DNA from 2 places in the Streptomyces sp. NPDC003035 genome. Region 2 is predicted to be linked to the other one. Evidence: riboswitches for the same ligand, from Rfam matches in the RefSeq annotation. Region 2 holds a riboswitch; the other holds the start of a gene.

Region 1 (3,182 bases), on a different contig from region 2:
GTCGGTCGTCGTCGCCAACGCCGGCATCGCCGCGGGCGGACCGTTCGACCGCACCGACCTCGTCACCTGGCGCCGGGTCGTCGAGGTCAACCTCGTCGGCAGCGCCGTCACCGCCCGCGTCTTCCTGCCCGCCCTGCTGGCCACCCGCGGCTACTACCTGCAGATCTCCTCACTCGCGGCGCTGGCCCCGGCGCCGATGATGACGGCGTACGGAGCGTCCAAGGCCGGAGTCGAGGCGTTCGCGCACGCCCTGCGCGCGGAGGTCGCGCACCGGGGCGTGGCGGTCGGTGTGGCGCGCCTGAGCTGGACCGACACCGACATGATCCGGGCGGCCGAGGACCACCGGGTGATGCGCGAGGTACGGCTCCACATGCCCTGGGGCGCCTCGCGGGTGCACGCCCTCGACGGGGTCGGCGAGCGGCTGGCCACGGGGATCGAGCGCCGCCGCCCCCTCCTGGGCCTCCCGCCCTGGATCCGCCTCGTTCCGTCGGTCCGCCCCCTGCTGCCCTCGCTGGTCGCGCACCGCGCCCGGCACGTCCTGTCCCGCCTCGACGAGCGCGCCCTCACGCCCACGGGCCCGCTCGGCCCGGGAGGCGAGGCGGACCGCTCCCGGGGCGGTGGCTGCGGGGACGGCTGGTGACAGACCCTTCCGTGACGGACTGGGAGCCCCGGTGATGCCGCACGAGCTGGATCACGTGCTCGCGGCCCTGAGCGGCGATCGAGCGGAGTCGTAACATCGGCCCCAGGCGCAGCGATGGTGTACATCGGGTCGTGTTCCCTTCCAAGAGAACGGCCCGAACCGAGCCCTCGGAGTTACCGCTCCGGGGGCTCACGTACGTCCGTGCCCCGCGCGGGGCTTGTGCCCTGGGTCACGCGCGCGCGTCTGCGACACTGGTAGCACCATGCCCAAGCCCGGAGAACTCACTTTCGTCGCGCCCCGCGGAGCCAAGAAGCCGCCGCGGCACCTCGCCGACCTCACGCCCGCCGAGCGCAAGGAGGCCGTCGCCGCGATCGGCGAGAAGCCGTTCCGCGCCAAGCAGCTGTCCACGCACTACTTCGCGCGGTACGCCCACGACCCCGCCGAGTGGACCGACATCCCCGCCGCCTCCCGCGAGAAGCTGCAGGGCGAGCTGCTGCCCGACCTGATGTCCGTGGTCCGGCACATCTCGTGCGACGACGACACCACCCGTAAGACCCTGTGGAAGCTGCACGACGGCACGCTCGTCGAGTCCGTCCTCATGCGTTACCCGGACCGGGTCACCATGTGCATCTCCTCGCAGGCCGGATGCGGGATGAACTGCCCGTTCTGCGCCACCGGACAGGCCGGGCTCGACCGGAACCTGTCGACGGCCGAGATCGTGCACCAGATCGTCGACGGGATGCGCGCCCTGCGCGACGGCGAGGTGCCCGGAGGGCCCGCGCGGCTCAGCAACATCGTCTTCATGGGCATGGGTGAGCCGCTGGCCAACTACAAGCGGGTCGTCGGAGCCATCCGCCGGCTGACCGACCCCGAGCCGGACGGGCTCGGGCTCTCGCAGCGCGGGATCACCGTCTCCACGGTCGGTCTCGTGCCCGCGATGCTGCGCTTCGCCGACGAGGGCTTCAAGTGCCGGCTCGCCGTCTCGCTGCACGCGCCCGACGACGAGCTGCGCGACACCCTCGTGCCCGTCAACACGCGCTGGAAGGTCCGCGAGGTCCTCGACGCGGCCTGGGAGTACGCCGAGAAGTCCGGCCGCCGGATCTCCATCGAGTACGCCCTCATCCGGGACATCAACGACCAGGCCTGGCGCGGCGACCTCCTCGGGCGGCTGCTCAAGGGCAAGCGCGTGCACGTCAACCTGATCCCGCTGAACCCGACCCCGGGCTCGAAGTGGACCGCCTCCCGTCCCGAGGACGAGAAGGCGTTCGTCGAGGCGATCGCCTCCCACGGCGTCCCCGTCACCGTCCGTGACACCCGCGGTCAGGAGATCGACGGTGCCTGTGGACAGCTGGCGGCGTCCGAACGCTGACCTTGTACTCTGTGCTCGAACACATCTCCATATTCCGACAGGGGAGCGCCACAGCGCTGAGAGTGCGGTCACCGTAGGACCGCAGACCCTCTGAACCTCGCCCAGGTCATTCTGGGTAGGAAGTTCGGTCGTAACTCGAGCTGTTGCGCCCTGCCCGCCTTCCGGTGGGCAGGGCCGCGTCTCTTCCTGGTCATACCCAGGAGGAATTTTCAGTGAGCACCAAGAAGATGGCCGCGGCGGCGATCGCCGCCGCGCTGGGCGTCACCACCCTCGCCGCGTGCGGCGGATCCGGTGACAAGGGCGCGACGACGGGCGCGGACAAGACCGTCACGCTCGTCAGCCACGACTCCTTCAACGCCTCCAAGGAGGTCCTGGCGGAGTTCACGAAGCAGACCGGCTTCCAGGTCAAGGTCCTCAAGAGCGGCGACGCCGGCGAGGCCGTCAACAAGGAGATCCTGACCAAGGGCTCCCCGCAGGGCGACGTGTTCTTCGGCGTCGACAACACCCTGCTCTCCCGCGCCCTCGACAACGGGATCTTCGTCCCGTACGAGGCGAAGGGCCTGGACCGGATCCCCGCCGAGCTCCGGCTCGACAAGGAGCACCGGGTCACCCCGATCGACTCCGGTGACATCTGCGTCAACTACGACAAGAAGTTCTTCGCCGACAAGAAGCTCGCGCCGCCGCAGACCTTCGACGACCTGGCGAAGCCGCAGTACAAGAACCTGCTCGTCGTCGAGAACCCCGAGCGGTCCTCCCCGGGCCTCGGCTTCCTGCTCGGCACCGCCGCGCAGTACGGCGACGAGGGCTGGCAGGACTACTGGAAGAAGCTCAAGGCCAACGGCGTGAAGACCGTCGACAGCTGGGAGCTCGCCTACAACCAGGAGTTCTCCGGCTCCGCCGGCGGCAAGAAGGCCAAGGGCGACCGGCCGCTGGTCGTCTCGTACGCCTCCAGCCCGCCCGTCGAGGTCCTCTACTCCGAGCCGCAGCCCAAGGACGCCCCCACCGGGGTCTCCACCGGCACCTGCTTCCGGCAGACCGAGTTCGCCGGACTGCTGAACGGGGCGAAGAACACCGAGGGCGGCAAGGCGCTGATCGACTTCCTGATCTCCAAGAAGTTCCAGGACGACATGCCGCTGCAGATGTTCGTCAACCCGGTCGTCGAGGACGCCACCC
Region 2 (3,182 bases):
AATCTCGGTCACATGGCCAAGCCTGCCATCCCGGACCGACAGTCGGTAGTCGAGCCCTGCCCGACCCGCGAGAACCCCCCTAGGGGGTGTCTAGCCAACTGCCGCCTTCAGGGGGACGGAGGGGTCGGCGGCCTGCGTCGGGTCGACGCGGGTGCCCGATTCGATCAGCTTGCGGCCCTGGGCCAGGTCGCGGGGGCGTCCGACGGCGAGCAGGGCCACCAGGACGCCGTCGCGCAGCCACAGCGCGGACCAGGAGGGTCCTTCCGGGTCGCCGCGCCGGAGCAGCTCCGTGTCGCCCTCGTGGTGTCCGGCGTACTGCACGAAGCGGCCGAACTGCTCGGACCAGAAGTACGGCACCGGGTCGTACGGCCGGGGGACCTCGCCGATGATCTCGGCGGCGACGGTGCGCGGACCCTGGAGCGCGTTGTCCCAGTGGTGGACCAGGAGCCGTCGGCCGTAGCGGGCGGAGGGGAACGAGGCGCAGTCGCCGACGGCGTAGACGTCGGGCAGGGAGGTGCGCAGCCGGTCGTCGGCCGTGACGGAGCCGTCCGCGTCGAGGGCGATGCCGGAGCCGGCGAGCCAGCCGGTGGCGGGCCGGGCGCCGATGCCGACGACGACCGCGTCGGCCGGCAGCCGCCGGCCGTCGGTGAGGACGACCGTGCCGGGTTCGACGCCGGCCACGCGCGCGTGGGTGAGGAGTGCGGCGCCGCTCTCCTCGTACCACTGCGCCATGGGGGCGGTGACCTCGACGGGGAGCGCGCCCGCGAGCGGCCGGTCGGCGGCCTCGACGACGGTGACGGCGCACCCCGCCTCGCGCGCGGCGGTGGCGAACTCGGCGCCGATCCAGCCGGCGCCGACCACCACGATGTCGTGGCGCAGCTCCAGGACGGGCTTGAGGCGGGCGGCGTCGTCGAGGGTGCGCAGCAGATGGACTCCGGGCACGCCCTCGGTGCCGGGCAGGGTGACCGGCTCGGCTCCGGTGGCGAGGACCAGGACGTCGTACGGGACGGGTCCGGCCTCGGTGTCGAGTTCGTGGTCCCCGGCGCGCAGCCCGGTGACGTCGAGACCGAGGCGCAGCTCGATGGAGAGCGCCTCGAAGTCGACGTCGAAGGCGGAGTCCTCGGCCTTGCCGAGGAGGACCGCCTTGGAGAGGGGCGGCCGGTCGTAGGGCTGGTGCGGTTCGGCCCCGATGAGGGTGACCGGTCCGCCGAAGCCCTGTTCGCGCAGGGCGACGGCGGTCTGTACCCCTGCCATGCCGGCGCCCACGATCACGACCCGCTGCTGTGCCTGCTTCTGCTCGCTCACCCGATCACCTTACGCATCTGACATTCCGTCAGGAAGGCAGCTGCTCGACCACACTGGTGCCGGAGCCCTCCTGGGACTCCCATGCCCAGGTCTCCTCCAGCCGAACGCGCCCGTCCGCAAGCTCCACCACGGTCGACACGCAATGCCCCGAAGAGGTGGATCCGTCCTGCTTCAACTGGACGTACCGGAAGTCGAGCCGGTCCCCCGCGCGCGTGCCGACGAGATTCCCGCGGACCACGTCTCCGCCGGCGTACTCGGCCCAGATCCGGCCGCCCTCCTCGTGGTACGTGAACCGGGTGCGTGTACCCACCTGACCGGGGGCCTGGTCGGCGACGGGGGCGAGGACCAGTCCGTCGAGAGAACGTGCCACTGCGGAGGCTCCCTTACTGGGCGTCGGGGGCGGGGGTTAGTCTGACCGTCAACGTAGAGCACTCGCGGGAGCCCGGACGCACCGGGCTGAGAGGGAGGCTGGCCGGCCTCCGACCGTACGAACCTGATCCGGGTCATGCCGGCGAAGGGAGGGGCTGGACGCCCATGTCGCGTACATGCAGCACATCTGACGTTCTCGTCATCGGGGGCGGAATCATCGGTCTGGTCACGGCCTGGCGGGCGGCGCAGCGCGGGCTGCGCACCGCGGTCGTGGACCCCGAGCCGGGCGGCGGGGCCGCCCGGGTGGCGGCCGGGATGCTGGCCGCCGTCACCGAGCTCCACTACGGCGAGGAGACCCTGCTCGCCCTCAACCTCGCCTCCGCGCGCCGCTATCCGGACTTCGTCGCCGAGCTCCAGGACGCCACGGGACACGACGTGGGCTACCGCGCCTGCGGCACGCTCGCCGTCGCGCTCGACGCCGACGACCGGGCGCACCTGCGCGAGCTGCACGCCCTGCAGACCCGCTGCGGTCTGGAGTCGGAGTGGCTCAGCGGGCGCGAGTGCCGCCGTCTGGAGCCGATGCTGGCGCCGGGGGTGCGCGGCGGACTGCGGGTCGACGGCGACCACCAGGTCGATCCGCGCCGGCTCGCGGCCGCGCTGGTCACCGCCTGCGAGCGGGCCGGGGTGGTCTTCCACCGGGCCCTGGCGGAGCGGCTGACGGTGGTACGGGACCGGGCGGCGGGTGTGGTGCTCGCCGACGGCCGCGCGGAGGCCGCGGACCAGGTGGTGCTGGCCGCGGGCAGCCTCAGCGGCCGGCTCGCCGGTGTTCCGGAGGACGTGCTGCCGCCCGTACGCCCCGTGAAGGGGCAGGTGCTGCGGCTGACCGTGCCGCGGGCGTACGCGCCGTTCCTGTCCCGGACCGTGCGGGCCGTCGTGCGCGGCAGCCACGTCTATCTGGTGCCGCGCGAGAACGGCGAGCTGGTGGTCGGCGCGACCAGCGAGGAGCTGGGCTGGGACACCACCGTCACGGCGGGCGGGGTGTACGAGCTGCTGCGCGACGCCCACGAGCTGGTGCCGGGCATCACCGAGCTGCCGCTCACCGAGACTCGGGCGGGTCTGCGCCCCGCCTCCCCGGACAACGCGCCGCTGCTGGGCTCGACCGCGCTGCCGGGGCTCCACCTGGCCACCGGCCACTACCGCAACGGGGTCCTGCTCACCCCCGTCACCGGCGAGGTGATGGCCGAGCTCCTCACCACCGGCGCGCTTCCGGACGAGGCCCGCCCCTTCACCCCCCGCCGCTTCTCCCCCGCTCACGTACGTCAGGAGCAGCCCGCATGAACGTCTCTGTCAACGGCGAGGCGCGCGTCCTCGCCGCCCCCACGACCCTCGACGCCCTCGTCGCCACCCTCTCCGCCGCGCCGTCGGGCGTGGCCGCGGCCGTCAACGAGACCGTCGTGCCGCGCAGCCAGTGGTCCACGACCGTCCTCGGCGAGGGCGACCGGGTCGAG

What was found. Region 2 has a riboswitch for thiamine pyrophosphate ahead of thiO (glycine oxidase ThiO). Riboswitches for the same ligand answer to the same signal wherever they lie in the genome.
Region 1: another riboswitch for thiamine pyrophosphate. It lies ahead of ACFYV5_RS06670 (thiamine ABC transporter substrate-binding protein); the one in region 2 lies ahead of thiO (glycine oxidase ThiO).

Annotation. Positions count from the first base shown of each region.
Region 1 is NZ_JBIAPJ010000002.1:100,535-103,716, reverse strand. It holds gene ACFYV5_RS06680 (SDR family oxidoreductase) at 1-640, shown strand, start outside; gene rlmN (23S rRNA (adenine(2503)-C(2))-methyltransferase RlmN) at 903-2,009, shown strand; TPP riboswitch at 2,039-2,149, shown strand; gene ACFYV5_RS06670 (thiamine ABC transporter substrate-binding protein) at 2,237-3,182, shown strand, end outside.
Region 2 is NZ_JBIAPJ010000008.1:376,023-379,204, forward strand. It holds gene ACFYV5_RS26455 (Rv2175c family DNA-binding protein) at 1-12, opposite strand, end outside; gene ACFYV5_RS26460 (NAD(P)/FAD-dependent oxidoreductase) at 91-1,305, opposite strand; gene ACFYV5_RS26465 (hypothetical protein) at 1,334-1,675, opposite strand; TPP riboswitch at 1,730-1,842, shown strand; gene thiO (glycine oxidase ThiO) at 1,840-3,012, shown strand; gene thiS (sulfur carrier protein ThiS) at 3,009-3,182, shown strand, end outside.